One region of the Pseudoalteromonas issachenkonii genome, then DNA from elsewhere that is predicted to be linked to it. Evidence: predicted binding sites of a transcription regulator. Region 1 holds the regulator's gene; each other region holds the start of a gene.
What was found. The regulator LexA, encoded in region 1, represses DNA repair genes until DNA is damaged. The targets are predictions, from matches to a motif close to TACTGTATNNNNATACAGTA.
Positions count from the first base shown of each region.

Region 2: the regulator LexA is predicted to act here: its motif matches at 3,520-3,539, upstream of ruvC (crossover junction endodeoxyribonuclease RuvC).
Region 3: the regulator LexA is predicted to act here: its motif matches at 2,865-2,884, upstream of uvrD (DNA helicase II).

Region 1 is NZ_CP011030.1:3,219,153-3,224,451, forward strand. Features, by position in the region: gene ctaD (cytochrome c oxidase subunit I) at 1-1,095, opposite strand, end outside; gene coxB (cytochrome c oxidase subunit II) at 1,095-2,237, opposite strand; gene lexA (transcriptional repressor LexA) at 2,731-3,348, opposite strand; gene PISS_RS14975 (PaaI family thioesterase) at 3,547-3,990, shown strand; gene PISS_RS14980 (hypothetical protein) at 4,020-4,400, opposite strand; gene PISS_RS14985 (endonuclease) at 4,653-5,299, shown strand, end outside.
Region 2 is NZ_CP011030.1:1,268,281-1,273,579, forward strand. Features, by position in the region: gene PISS_RS05890 (arylesterase) at 1-251, opposite strand, end outside; gene PISS_RS05895 (ABC transporter ATP-binding protein) at 252-965, shown strand; gene PISS_RS05900 (ABC transporter permease) at 955-3,456, shown strand; gene ruvC (crossover junction endodeoxyribonuclease RuvC) at 3,589-4,113, shown strand; gene ruvA (Holliday junction branch migration protein RuvA) at 4,116-4,733, shown strand; gene ruvB (Holliday junction branch migration DNA helicase RuvB) at 4,741-5,299, shown strand, end outside.
Region 3 is NZ_CP011030.1:136,256-141,554, reverse strand. Features, by position in the region: gene nudE (ADP compounds hydrolase NudE) at 1-47, opposite strand, end outside; gene yrfG (GMP/IMP nucleotidase) at 334-981, shown strand; gene PISS_RS00660 (dUTP diphosphatase) at 1,249-1,875, opposite strand; gene PISS_RS00655 (YacL family protein) at 1,928-2,296, opposite strand; gene PISS_RS00650 (hypothetical protein) at 2,409-2,633, opposite strand; gene uvrD (DNA helicase II) at 2,949-5,114, shown strand; gene PISS_RS00640 (GNAT family N-acetyltransferase) at 5,092-5,299, shown strand, end outside.

The DNA of each region.
Region 1 (5,299 bases):
AAACAACACAATAAATGCGATACTAAACAGCATTGGCACTTCAAAGCTAATAGACCCGCGCCACATAGTCGCTACCCAGTTAAATACTTTTACGCCGGTAGGTACCGATATCAGCATAGTCGCGTACATAAAAAACAACTCACCCGCCACGGGCATACCAGTGGTAAACATATGATGCGCCCACACAATAAAGCTCAACAAGGCAATGGAGGAGGTGGCATACACCATAGAGGCATAACCAAATAGTTTTTTACGTGAAAAGGTGGGAACAATCGTAGAAATAATGCCAAAGGCAGGCAAAATCATAATATAAACTTCAGGGTGACCAAAAAACCAAAAAATATGTTGGAACATCACCGGATCGCCACCACCAGCGGCATCAAAGAAACTGGTCGCGAAGTATTTATCGGTGAGCACCATAGTAACTGCACCAGCAAGTACCGGCATAACTGCAATAAGTAAAAACGCCGTGATCAACCATGTCCACACAAATAACGGCAGCTTCATCCACGTCATACCCGGAGCACGCATATTTACTATGGTGACCACCACATTAATGGCCCCCATAATCGAACTAATACCCATAATATGCACAGCAAATACAAACATTGCTGTGTTGTCGTTACTATAAGTGGTGGAAAGCGGCGCGTAAAAGGTCCAACCAAATGCAGGGCCACCACCGGGCATAAATAATGAAGCTAATAGGATTAAAAACGCAAACGGTAAAATCCAAAAGCTCCAGTTATTCATTCTCGGTAAGGCCATATCTGGCGCACCAATCATTAGCGGGATCATCCAGTTTGCCAAGCCGGTAAAGGCTGGCATAACCGCACCAAACACCATTATTAAACCATGCACTGTGGTCATTTGATTAAAAAAGTGAGGATCAACCAGTTGTAGGCCCGGCTGAAATAACTCAGCTCGAATAACCATCGCCATTGCCCCACCAATTAAAAACATGGTGAGTGAAAAAATTAAATATAAGCTACCTATATCTTTATGGTTGGTTGTAAATAACCAGCGCTTAAAGCCTGTGGCAGGTTGATGGGCATGATGAGCCTCATTGGTATTAGGTTGTTCTGCAATGCTATTCATTATTTAGCCTCCCCATCAGCATCCAGTGCCGCTTGTATCTCGCTCGGTTGAATTACATCACCAGTGTCATTACCCCACGCGTTGCGTTTATAGGTAATAACAGCTGCTATTTGCTTGATTGATAATTGCTTTGCGAAAGACTGCATAGCCGTACCTGGTTTACCGTGGAGCAAAATATCTATATGCCCTTTGATATCACCTATGACTATTGGGCTGCCTTTAAGGGCCGGGAAAACACCCGGTAAGCCTAAGCCAGTTGGTTGATGGCACGCCGCGCAGCTCGCCATATAAACCTGCTCACCAAGCGCCATCAGCTCTTCTTTTGGTACAACTTGGTCTAATAACGCAGCGTCTGCTTCAGCTGCTTTTTGCTTGGCTTGTTTAGCCTCTGCTAACCACGTTTTGAAGTCTTCTTCTGTTTTAGCTTCTACCACAACAGGCATAAAACCATGATCTTTACCGCAAAGCTCTGCACACTGCCCACGGTAAGTACCAACCTCATTAATATTGGTCCATGTTTCGTTAATAAACCCAGGGTTTGCATCTTTTTTAACGGCAAAGTCAGGCACCCACCATGAGTGAATAACATCATCTGAAGTCATTAAAAAACGTACTTTTTGATTAATTGGTAGTACCAGCGGTTTATCGACCTCGAGTAAATAATTCGGGTTTTTATCAGCAAGGTTGGTTATTTCATTTTGAGGGGTAGCTAGCATGGAATAAAACTCAACGTCCTCCCCCATATACTCGTAATGCCACTTCCACTGTGAGCCTGTAATTTTAATGGTGAGATCAGCTTTGCTGGCATCCTCCATGGCAATTAAGGTTTTAGTCGCAGGAATGGCCATAACAATTAATATGACAAAAGGTATCGCAGTCCACAGTATTTCTACTTTGGTGCTTTCATGAAATTGGGCAGGGACAGCCCCTTTAGATTTGCGATGATGAATGAGTGCCCAAAACATAATGGCAAACACGATCACCCCAATCACACAACATATTAAAAAAATAGTCATGTGCAGTTGGTATACATTATTACTTATATCGGTTACGCCTTTACGCATATTATATTGGCTATTAGCAAGCACATTCTGCGAAAAAACAAACAATATAAGCCACAAGGAAGAACTCAGCTTACCCATGTGACGGCTCCTTTGATGCTATTGCTGACGCAAAGCGAAGAGGCATACGGCTTAAACGCCTATTCGTTATTTTTATTTTTTATAAGGGTGCTGGATTTAGTAAATGTGTGTTCTCAAAACGACTAAGCTGTGAGTTATTTTTATTCCAGCTCTTTAATAACTAGTTAAAAAATAAACAATAAGCAAGGTGAGTATGAAAAATAAACAAGGTGTATTTTTTAAAATGCGCAGCTAAAAAAATAGCAACTAGTCAGGCAATTAATCTAAGAGTCAGGTTTAGTAAGGGGTGTATTGAAATTACAGGATAGAAATATAAAAAATTGTTAACTTAAAAAAGCAGAGTAAATTTGTTTATTTATAAAGTATTTAGTGATTTTATTTATGATAGGAGAAGCACTTAACAACATATAGTCATACATTTGATAAGTTAGACATTGTGCTGCTAACAAACCCAGCGCCTAATCACTATTAAGCGCTAAATTATGCTTTAATACTACATCCAGTCAGCGTTACGAATAACACCTACCGCTAAGCCTTCAATATTGAACGACTCATTTTCTAAATCGACCTCAATAGCTGAAAACTCATCATTTTCAGCATGTAAGAGTACTTTTCTGCCCGCTTTTTCTAAACGCTTCACGGTTACATCGTCGTCAACACGGGCAACAATAACTTGTCCATTTTCGGCAACTTGGGTTTTATGCACAGCAAGTAAATCACCATCCATAATACCAATGTCTTTCATACTCATACCGTTAACACGCAATAAAAAATCGGCCGCAGGTTTAAACATTAAAGGGTCAATTTTACAGTGGCTTTCTACATGCTGTTGCGCCAATATTGGCTCACCGGCAGCAACCCTGCCAATTAAAGGCAAGCCCAACTGCTCTGGCTCCTCCTCTTCAACAAGCTGAATGCCCCGACTCGCGCCTGGCTTCATTTTAATAACACCTTTTTTGGCCAGTGCTTTTAAGTGTTCTTCTGCAGCATTCGCACTTTTAAAACCCAGTGTTTGTGCAATTTCGGCACGTGTAGGAGGCATACCAGTGTCTTTAATAAACACTTTAATGAGTTCGAGTATTTGCGCTTGGCGTTTCGTTAATGGTCGCATACAACTGGTTTTCCATACAGTACAATTAACTGTGAGTATATACAGTTATTTAAAAATCGCAAATATAAATTAATGCCTTATATGCCGTTATCATCAAACAATAACCTACTTTAAAAGCAGGGTGATAAATGTAATTATTAGCAACGCATTATCATATTAATAAATTTTAATTCTCAATTACTTATCCAAGGAGCTAGCATGAGTATTTGGCATCAACCGATTACATTAGAGTTTTGTAAGCAATTAGATCAAGGTATTACAGGCCAAGGGACACTCATGAAAACCATGGGAATAGAGATCAGTGAAATTGGTGATGACTACTTAGTGGCAACTATGCCGGCAATTCCAGAGCATCATAACCCTATGGGTATCGTTCATGGGGGTGCAAATGTGGTGCTTGCTGAAACAGTAGCAAGTTATGCCGCTAATTTTATGGTTGATTTCAATCGATTTTATTGTGTTGGCCAAGAAATCAGTGCAAGTCATTTAAAGGCATCACGCAATGGCACATTAACGGCCACAGCGAGAGCTTATCATATCGGCAAGCGCAGCTCGGTTTGGGATATTAAAATAACCAATAGCCGCAATGAGCTTTGCTGCGTATCACGTATGACCGCAGCCGTAGTTGAGCGAAAAGGCTAGTAAGTCAATTAACCAAGGTTGAAGTTAAATTACTTTTCGAGAGGGTAAATAGTAATTTCTACGCCTGCACCAATTGCAGATATACGTAACAAGGTATCTGCATGTAAGGCTTGGTTAAAGCATTTTGGCGAAGTGCCAGACTCAAACCCAATATCGAAAGTTCTGCGTGAACAACTCAACCATTGCTTTAATGCATTGCGTGAACACGACTCGATTAACTCACACAAGTGATTAATCGCTTTATCTGGCGTGGTTATTTCACCTGCAACCTCAATGCGAGCAAGTTGACGGTATTCGTCTTTATCATAATGTAAAATAGTTGCGACCTTTTTTAAATCAGCAACTAATACGCTAATATCTTGCTTTGACTCAAGCTCTAGATCTACATTTAAAAATTGAATTTCCGACATTATCTCGTTTTTACCCTCTATTAATTTCATTGCAAACTTTAACGCAGTTTTACCGTTATACCAAATCAACAACGCAGGAATCACCTCATTAACGCATTTTTAGCGTTAGCCTCTGAATATTGCCCACTATTTACTCCTCAAAAACGCCCTCTACAAAATACGCAAATTAAAATTAAAGCATGCCGGCGGCAGTTTACTTTTTTATTCTAGGCCTTAAACTAGCCGCTCCTGTAGTTCACGTATGTGATGGATATGATTCGGTTTATTTTAGCTTTGTTGGCTTGCTGTGCTTGTTTTTCAGCAATGGGCGAACAATTTACGCGGTTTTCGAGTGCCAAAAAGCACTTAATTAATACCCTTCCCGAAAACGCTAAAAGTATTTATTGTGGTTGCGATATAAAAAAACAAGGCAAAAAGTTGGTACCCGACCCTACCCATTGTGGCTACGTGCCTCGCAACACACTAACCCGCTCAGGCAAAGTAAATCAACGTGCCCTGCGAATTGAATGGGAACATATTGTCCCTGCATGGGAATTTGGTCACCAGTTACAATGTTGGCAAGATGGTGGGCGTAAAAACTGCCGCAAAGTTAGCGCTAAGTTTCGCATGATGGAAGCCGATATAAACAATTTAGCCCCTGCAATTGGTGAAATTAACGCCGATCGCTCAAACTACCGCTTTGGCATGTTAGCCCAAAACGCGACGCAATATGGTCGCTGTGAGGTTAAAGTTAATTTTAAACAACGTGTTGTTGAACCGCCTGTTCATGCACGTAAACGCATTGCCGATGCGTACGCTTACATGCAAAAAACGTATGGTTTAAAAATTTCAGCTAAACAACAAAAGCTATTTAATGCTTGGCAACAACAAGCTTATGCTGCTAACACAAATAGTAAAAA
Region 2 (5,299 bases), 1.5 Mb from region 1:
AGCAATGTATCAAGTCTGCGCAGGGCGCCACCAGTGGTTTCACCACTAATACTGGCATTAACTAAGTTGATATTACGTTGCTCGGCATCGTATTTATCTTGTAACAATTGCACCCAGCCTTGTTCTTGTTTTAAGCCATAGGCTGCGCTTAAACTGTCACCAAGTATTAAAATCGTGTTGTTAGCTGCCGCAGTAAGGGGGTTAATAACTAAAAATAAAATAAATACAAAACGTAGGATTGAATGAGTCATATGTCAGCGCTTTCTCAATTAAATATAATTCAAGTAAATGGTTTGTCTAAAGTTGTATCTACCCTTGAAGGTGAGTTGTCCATCCTCAGCGACATCAGCTTTAATGTCAAGCACGGTGAGTCTGTTGCTGTTGTTGGCACGTCGGGCTCAGGTAAATCCACTTTATTAAGTTTATTAGCAGGGCTTGATACGGCAAGCAGCGGCGAAGTAATGTTAGATGGGGAGCCGCTGCACGAATTAGACGAAGAAGCGCGGGCCGCACTCAGAGCTGCAAAAGTTGGCTTTGTATTTCAGTCTTTTATGTTGGTACAAAGTTTAACTGCACTTGAAAACGTGATGCTACCAGCAGAGCTTGCAGGTAAAGAAGACGCCAAAGAACAAGCGCTCGCTTTGCTTGAAAAAGTAGGCTTAAGCCATCGGGTTGATCATTACCCGTCGCAGTTATCTGGTGGTGAGCAACAACGTGTTGCGATTGCCCGTGCATTTGTGGGTTCACCAAAAATATTGTTTGCCGATGAGCCATCAGCTAACTTAGATAGCAAAAATGGCCATATGATTGAGTCGTTATTATTTGATTTAAATAAGCAAAACGGTACAACCCTCATTTTAGTCACTCACGATGAAGCCTTAGCACAAAAATGTGAACGCATTATTCAAATAGAGGCGGGGGAGCTGGTACAAAATTCAACAGAGGAAATGGCAAATGTGGGCTAAATTAGCGCTTAAATTATTTTCTCGTGAGTTTCGCCGTGGTGAACTAACCGTAATAAGTGCTGCCATTGCTTTAGCGGTATTAACCGTGCTTACTTTATCTATGGTAACTGAGCGAATTGCACAAAGTATTGCACAAAAAAGCAGTGCATTTATAGCAGCAGATCGTGTTCTTGCCAGCAATCACGCTATAGATACCGCCTTTATAACCAAAGCAGAACAACAAAACTTACAAACTGCACAAATGGTGTACTTTGACACTATGCTGTTTGCAAACGATCAAATGCAGTTTAGCTCGGTGAAGGCTGCATCAAACAGTTACCCGCTTAAAGGCCAATTGAAAGTTAAGTCGGGTTTGAATGCCCAAACTGAGGTTGCACCCGGTGCGCCAAGCCTTGGTAACGTATGGTTAAGTGAGTCAGTTTTTTATAGCTTAAACATAAACGTAGGCGACCAAGTTGAATTAGGTGCCGCGTTATTTAATGTTGAAAAGGTGATTGTAGAAGAACCCGATGCGCCATTTAATGTGTTCTCTAGTAGCCGTAGGGTGCTCATAAACATAGATGATGTGGCAAAAACCGAAGTAATACAGCCAGGCAGTCGTGTATTTTACCGCCAGTTATATGCAGGTGATGAAAACGACATCAATAGTTTTTACGACTGGTTAAAGCCGCAACTCAAAGAAAACCAAAACTGGTATGGTGTAAAAGACCGCCAGTCTCCTATTTCAAATAGCTTAAACAGAGCCGAAAGCTTTTTATTGTTAGCAGGTTTGCTGGGCATTATATTAGCCGCGGTTGCTATTGCAGTATCGGCTAAGCGCTATTGTGAGCGCCAATATGACCCAGTCGCAATGATGAAAACCTTAGGTGGCAGCCGCGATATGATCCGCAAAATTTACCTTATGCACTTATTAATGGTGTGTACCATGGCGGTAGTCGTTGGCCTTGCTATTGGTTACGGCTTACAAGAAGTTGCAACTGGTTACCTTGCAAAAAGCATGGGAACCGAACTGCCCATGGCAGGGTTAAAACCTTGGCTGGTGGCTATTAGCACCGGGGTTATTTGTGCGGTTATGTTTTCTATTAAGCCATTGTTAGATTTATTTGATATTCCACCACTTAGAGTGCTTCGCCGTAATTTAGGCGACCGCCTTGCGGTAAGTAAAATCCATTTAGGGCTTAGCGCCTTAACGGTATTTTTATTAATGTGGTTATTTAGTAACAATATTAAAATTACCCTTATTTTATTTGCCTCAACGCTTGCGCTTATTTTAGTGTTGTTTTTAATTTCTAAATTAATATTTGGCGGGGGCCGAAAGCTTGGCTTAAAGCCAGGTAACAGCTGGTCGTTGGCTATTGCGTCTATTCAAAAGCGCGCCAACGTTAATGCGGTGCAGCTAATTAGTTTTTCGCTAGCGATTAAATTACTGTTGTTTTTAATTGTGCTAAAAAACGACATTATTTCGGATTGGCAGTCTCAGTTACCAAGCGATGCACCTAATGCCTTTTTGGTTAATATTACGCAAAATGAGCTGGATCCGGTAAATGAATACTTAGCGCAAAAAGGCATTCAAGTGTCGGAGTTTTACCCAACGATTCGTGGCCGCGTGAATGCAGTAAATGGCGAAGCAGTAGCACGTGAAGTGTCATTGCAAGACAACGAGAAAAAAGACGAAGAAGCCCGCTCAGGTATTGGCCGCGAGCTTAACTTAACTTGGCTTGAGGAAGTCCCTTCACAAAATGACATTATCGATGGCCAGTGGTTTGGCGATGACGCAGTAGCTGAGGCCTCACTTGAAGAGTCGATGATGAAGCGCCTTGATGTGAAAATGGGCGATACCCTCACGTTTTTAATTGGTGCGCAGTCGTTCGACGCTAAAATTACCAGTGTACGTAAAGTTAATTGGGCCACGCTTAAACCTAACTTTTTCATTATTTTAAGCCCTGATGTGTTGAGCAGCTTTCCGGCCACGTATATTTCATCAGTACGTATTGAGCCTGAGCAAAAGCGCGACTTTAGCCAGCTATTGCGGGCATATCCCACTATTACAGCGATTGATGTAGACAACTTTGTTAAACAAATTCAATCGACTATTGAGCAAGTGTCGTTAGCTATTGGCTTTGTACTGGCTATTGTGGTGTTGTGTGGCGCGTTGGTACTTATATCGCAGGTGCAAGCAAGCTTAGGTGAGCGGATGCAAGAAATTGTGATACTGCGTACTTTGGGCGCTAAAAGCCGATTAATCAAAAATGCCACCTTGTATGAGTTTTTATTACTGGGCGGTTTAGCCGGACTGGTGGCTGCATTTTTCAGCGATATTGCGTTATTGATTGTTCAGCAGCAAATGTTTGATTTAGCGGGTAAGCTGCATCCTAATATTTGGATTATAGGCCCCGTTGCTGGCGGCGTGTTTGTAGCAGGGTTAGGCTATTTTATGATTGCCCGTACGCTTAAACAAAATACCCAAGGCTTAGTACGCGCATTGGCGTAAACTTTGCGGCCAAATAGCGTTTAAATGCCTACTTTTTAAGTAGGCATTTTTGTTTTTGCTTTGTACTGGTAATTTATACAGTGCTCTGGCATTATTAGCACTATTAATAAATAACAATAATGAGAGTGCTGTTTGGCCATAATTTTAGGGATCGATCCGGGCTCGCGTTTAACGGGTTACGGTGTGGTTGCGCATCAAGGTGCCAAGTTTACATACTTAGGCAGTGGCTGTATTAAATTAGCCGATCATGACTTTCCCACCCGACTTAAAATGATTTACCAGGGCATTACGCAACTTATAGAGCAATTTTCGCCTGAAACATTTGCTATAGAAAAAGTATTTATGGCGCATAACCCTGATTCTGCTTTAAAGCTAGGTCAAGCCCGTGGTGCTGCGATTGTCGGTGCCTCTATGGCCGACTTACCGGTTTTTGAATACTCAGCACGGCAAATAAAGCAAGCCGTTGTGGGTAACGGTGGGGCAGATAAATCGCAAGTTCAACATATGGTTAAAAACATACTTAAACTGCCAGGTACGCCGCAAGCCGATGCGGCGGATGCGCTTGCAATTGCAATTTGCCATGCCCACTCTGAACAAAATTTAATAAAACTAGCGGGTAGCGCAAGCAAAACCGTTAGAGGACGTCTAAGGAAATAACAATGATAGGTCGCTTAAACGGCGTGTTAGTTGAAAAACAGCCCCCAGAAATACTATTAGAAGTGAGCGGCGTTGGCTACGAAGTACAAATGCCAATGACCTGTTTTTACGATTTGCCTAAAGTAGGCGACAACGCCATTGTGTACACTCATTTTGTAGTACGCGAAGACGCACAGTTATTGTTTGGCTTTAATAATAAAACCGAACGTGCGTTATTTAGAGAGCTGTTAAAAGCCAATGGAGTAGGGCCTAAATTAGGCTTAGCCATTTTGTCGGGCATGTCGGCGCAGCAGTTTGTAAGTTGTGTAAATAATGAAGATGCCACTGCCTTGGTTAAACTGCCAGGGGTGGGCAAAAAGACCGCAGAGCGCTTAGTGCTCGAAATGAAAGACAGATTAAAAAATTGGGGTAATGACTTATTTACCCCATTTAGCGATAGCGCCGTAATAGAGCCTGCGAGCGATGCAACTATAGCCAATAATGCGGCTGATGATGCGGTTTCGGCGTTAGTGGCGCTCGGTTATAAATTGCCACAAGCGCAAAAAGCAGTAAAATCAGTAAGCAAACCCGATATGTCGACTGAGGTTCTAATTAAAGAATCTTTGAAATCAATGCTGTGAGTAAATTATGATCGAAGCTGATCGCTTAATAGATGCTGCTGAAAAAACCAACGAAGACACCATAGACCGTGCTATTAGGCCTAAGTTACTGGCCGACTATCGTGGTCAGCCGCATGTTAAGCAACAAATGGAAATATTTATTGAAGCTGCGCGTAGCCGCAGCGAAGCGTTGGATCACTTATTGATATTTGGCCCACCAGGCTTAGGTAAAACCACGCTTGCTAATATTGTGGCGAACGAATTAAACGTAAATATTAAAACCACGTCTGGGCCTGTGCTTGAAAAAGCGGGCGATTTAGCCGCATTGCTCACTAACCTTGAAGAAGGTGATGTACTGTTTATTGATGAAATTCACCGTTTGAGCCCGCAAGTTGAAGAAATACTCTACCCCGCAATGGAAGATTACCAGCTCGATATTATGATAGGTGAAGGCCCTGCAGCGCGTTCTATTAAGCTTGATTTACCCGCGTTTACACTCATTGGTGCAACTACCCGTGCGGGATCATTAACTTCTCCACTGCGTGACCGTTTTGGTATTGTTCAACGCTTAGAGTTTTACTCTGTGG
Region 3 (5,299 bases), 320 kb from region 1:
TTATTACTGAGAATTTGTGGTGGTGTTGGGTGCTTTTTCTGTGTCATGGGCATCAATTTGCTATCATTGCAGTTATACTAATCATATACCCAAATGAGTATAAGATGCGAGTTTCAGTTTGAATTAAAAGCAATTTAAATGCAGAATTAATCATAAAATATCTTACCCGTAGTTAAGGTTAAATATTTATCTGGCGTTATTGAATTCGCCCTTAATATTTCATCATTGGGTATATGTTTTTAAAGTTCAATTAACAGAGCCCATTATATTTCGCTTGCAAGCATTTCATCGCAACGTAGTCATTTAACGCCTCAATTTCCACAAGGATATATCATGCTCAATTGGTCAAAAATCGATACTGTATTACTCGACATGGACGGGACTTTACTTGATTTACATTACGACACTGACTTTTGGCTCAATGTTGTTCCACAACAACATGCTCTGGCTCAAAATATCAGTTTTGAGGAAGCCCGCGCAGATATCTTAAAACGCTATCAGGCTGTGAGTGGCAAAATTCAGTGGTACTGCTCTGACTATTGGGAAGCACAGCTAAACTTACCTATTCTCGAACTAAAGCGCCAGTCTGCTCACTTAATCAAAATTCGTGAAGACGTTCCGCATTTTTTAACTGAACTTCGACGTGCAGGTAAAGAGCTCATTTTACTTACCAATGCTCATCCAGAATGCGTAATGCTTAAATTTGAACATACCGCTATTGATAATTATTTAGACGGAGTGGTGTCAACGCATGAATATGGGGTAAGTAAAGAGCAACAAAGTTTGTGGCATAAGGTTCAAGGGGATTTAGGGTTTGATAAACGCCACACATTATTTGTAGATGACAGCTTACCGGTATTAAATGCCGCACGAGAATACGGCATTGAGCATTTACTTGCGGTTGCTAACCCAAATAGCCAGCAACCACATAACGATATAACCGACTACTTAAGTGTCACCGATTACCGTAAGCTTATTTAGGGTCTGTTGATCTTTCAAGGTTAAATTTGCAGCAGTCTGTTTGGTATTTAGGCAAGGCAGAGCCTATGTGGTGTGGTTATTCCCCATAAATAGGCGATAACGCAGCATCAATGCCAAACAGGCGCTGCCCGAAGGGTTCTGCCTAGGGGCGATTTACTCTTTGTTGCTCGGTTTTTACTTAGCCCACTAGGTTACAAACCTCGCGTCGCGATTAAACCGCCCCTAATTTGAACAAATTGTAATCCGCAAAGGTCAACAGACCCTGGCTTATTCGCCCTGAGGGTAACGCGCTACTAGGCCTTGATATACCTGTTTTGCAAAATCTACATGCTCAGTATCAAGGCTTTTAACTACTTCAACTAAGTGTTCGTTATCTTCTTTGCCATGCCACACTTTAATGTAGCTACCCTCTTTGTAACCATGATCCTGACGGAAGAAGTTCAGCGTATTTTTACCCACATAGCCACGATATAAATCATCAATATCCATACCGATTTGTGCCATACAACCGGCAAAAGCAGCCGCGTTAAAGGTTTTATTGGCAACCGCACTGGCTGCTAATAATTCAAGCGTTTGTTTAAAATCATCACCTTGCTGTGGGGCGCTCATTTGAGTTTGTAGCTGTGTTGCTATTTGCTCGTAGCTGGTCTCACCGTCGATACGTAGCGATAAACCAAAATGAAAAATATCAACCAGCTCTAAAATTACTTGTTCAGTATCTGGCGTTTGTTTTTTCCACCATTTCCAACCGTAATGATCCAGCATTTCTGCACATTCAACCCAAATAGCTCTATACCATTCAAAGCCTTGACTAAACCATTGCTCATGTACTTTGGTATTCATGGCATTTTGCATTTCTAGCATAACAACTAGTTTGTTTAAATTCGCAGACATATTGGTTCCACTGTTGGATTTATAATTAGGGTAATAATACAGATAATATAACTTAACGACCAGCCGAAAACTCATGCCATGAGTTGATCAGGTCAACAAAGTCTTCAAAACCACAACCACTGCTTAAATCATTCTCTTCAAGCATGAGTTCATCATCTTGGTAGGCTAATATATCTTCGTTATCTTGATGCAGCGCATGCGCTTCAAATAACGCTTCATCTTTAGACAGAATTAGATCAATTTCTTGGCCTTTAAGTGTTACCGGCTCAAAGCTTGAACTCACCGAGCTAATAAGTGCCTGCACCATCGCGACTTTGTCTTTGCCTATTTCTTCATTTAACCAGCGACCTATAATCGCGTGCTCGCTGCAAATTTTAATTCTTAACCCACTAATAGGATCGCGAATGAATTGGTATTCCATAACTTTATTCCAGTACTGCTAATGCAACAGATTATAACCTAATCAGCTATGAATAATGAAAGCCAGATACAAAAATAGCGCCATAAGGCGCTATTTAGCATCATCAATTTAGCTAACCGCCTGAGCGATAGCGTGCAGCATCAATAATTGCCCATAAATGGAACACGGCACCGATTACGGCTGGAACAACTAAAAACCATAGCGCATAACCGCCAAAAACCAGAATTGCAAAAACAAGTGCCGCTAAAATACGGCCCTGCACCAACTGCCCTAAACCGGGGAAAAAAATATTACATAATGCTGCGATTACGTTACCGCCAGAACCTTGTTGAGACATACTAACCTCTGTAGTTTAATTAATTTTGTATTTGTACTTATTATTTATACTTACACACTTTATGCCAATTTATTAAGGCTTACAAATCATACAGTTAAATTATTACGAATTTATCAGTTTAGTATTTTTTGCCAAAAATAAGTCAAATTAGCAATTTTAAATAGCTATTTTAGTTACTTGCTCAGTTTATACTGTTAATTATTCAACAACTTAAATACGTATTTTATAAATAGCTGTTTATAAAAACAGTATTTTATTTAGCCTAACAAAAACACCTGTTATACTGCTCTCATTATTGATTAAAAAGGCGTAACGATGGACGTTTCAGAATTACTCGATGGCTTAAATGATAAACAACGCGATGCCGTTGCAGCGCCATTACAAAACATGCTGGTATTAGCAGGAGCAGGTTCAGGTAAAACTCGAGTATTGGTTCATCGTATTGCCTGGTTAATGCAAGTAGAGCAAGCCTCTGCCTATAGTATTTTTGCGGTAACCTTTACTAATAAAGCCGCTAAAGAAATGCGCTCACGGGTTGAAGAAACATTAAAAGCCCCTGTAGGCGGCATGTGGATTGGTACTTTCCATGGTTTATCGCACCGAATTTTGCGTGCACATCACCGTGAAGCAAACTTACCAGAAGCCTTTCAAATTTTAGACTCTGACGATCAGCTTCGTATGATCAAGCGCTTATTAAAATCGATGAATATTGATGATAAAAAATGGCCGGCAAAGCAGTTTGGTTGGTACATAAGCGCTAAAAAAGATGAAGCTCTGCGCCCTAAAGATATTCAGGCATACGATATTAACGAGCAAATGATGCTGCGTGTTTACGCAGCCTATCAAGAAGCTTGTGATAGAGCGGGCCTAGTTGATTTTGCTGAAATCTTACTACGTAGCTATGAGGTTCTTAAAAATAACCCAACCTTGCTGCGTCATTATCAGCAGCGCTTTGCGCACATGCTTGTAGACGAGTTTCAAGATACCAATACTATTCAGTATGCGTGGTTAAAACTACTTGCGGGCGATACCAGCAGCATCATGATTGTAGGCGATGATGACCAAAGTATTTATGGTTGGCGCGGCGCAAAAATAGAAAACATTAAACGCTTTTTAACCGATTTTGATGCAGAGACGATTCGCCTTGAGCAAAACTATCGCTCGACTGCCACTATTCTTAAAGCCTCAAACGCGTTAATTCAAAATAACTCCGAGCGAATGGGTAAAAGTTTATGGACTGATGGTAATGACGGTGAACCTATTTCTATTTATGCTGCTTTTAATGAGCTAGATGAAGCGCGCTTTGTGAGTAGCAAATTACGTAGCTGGCTTAATGCGGGTAATGCACTTCAAGATGCGGCTATTTTATATCGTAGTAATGCGCAATCGCGGGTACTTGAAGAAGCAATGCTACAAGAAGGTTTAAAATACCGAATTTATGGCGGTATGCGATTCTTCGAACGCCAAGAAATTAAAGATGCTCTTTCATACTTACGCTTAGTGGGTAACCGCCAAGATGATGCCGCATTTGAGCGTGTAATTAATACGCCCGCCCGCGGCATTGGTGATAAAACATTAAGCCATATACGTGACTGCGCTCGCGCTGAATCTTTGCCGCTTTGGTATGCTGCTAAAGCCATTGTAGAGCAACAGCATTTATCGGGTCGCGCTTCTGGAGCTGTTGCCAAGTTTGTTGAGTTAATTGAACATATTGAAGATAAAATTAGTGACTTAACGCTGCACGAGCAGGCTAAATATGCCATTCAAACCTCAGGGTTAATGGCAATGTATCAGGCTGAAAAAGGTGAAAAAGGCCGTGCTCGGGTTGAAAACTTAGAAGAATTAATTAGCGCCTGCGATCAATATGAACTCCCTGAAGAGGAAGAATTTAGTTCACCACTACAAGGCTTTTTAGCCTACACCTCGCTTGAATCAGGTGAAGGGCAAGCTGATGAACATGAAGATGCGGTACAAATGATGACTCTTCACTCAGCTAAAGGCTTAGAGTTTCCGCTGGTATTTATGGTCGGTGTTGAAGAGGGCATGTTCCCATCACAACAAAGTAATGAAGAAACGGGCCGTTTAGAAGAAGAACGCCGCCTTTGTTATGTAGGTATGACCCGTGCTATGGATAAACTGTATATAAGCCACGCAGAAAGCCGCCGTTTATATGGTCAAGAAAAATACCACAGCCCATCGCGTTTTTTACGTGAAATACCCGAAGACTGCGTAGAAGAAATTCGCATTAAAACCCAGGTTTCTCGCCCGCCAGCAGTTGGTCGCTTTAGTGCATCGGTTAGCCATGCCGCCTTTGAAGAAAGCGGGTTTAATTTAGGTCAACGGGTGCTACATGCAAAATTTGGCATTGGTACGGTGCTTAATTACGAAGGCAGTGGCGCACAATCGCGAGTACAAGTTAACTTTGACGACTTAGGTAGTAAGTGGTTAGTAACAGCTTATGCAAGACTACAAGCCGTTTAACCGCGTTATAGAGCATCTGCAACAGCAGCTAACGAATGCTAAACATCGTCAGTTACTGTTGCTTACAGGCGATAAAAATTGGTGTTATGAGCAATGCACTCAGCTGCTTGCTCAATTACAGCAACCCTCTTTTGTTCTTTCTAAAAACACAAATTTAGTTAATGCACATTGGCCAGAGCATACCC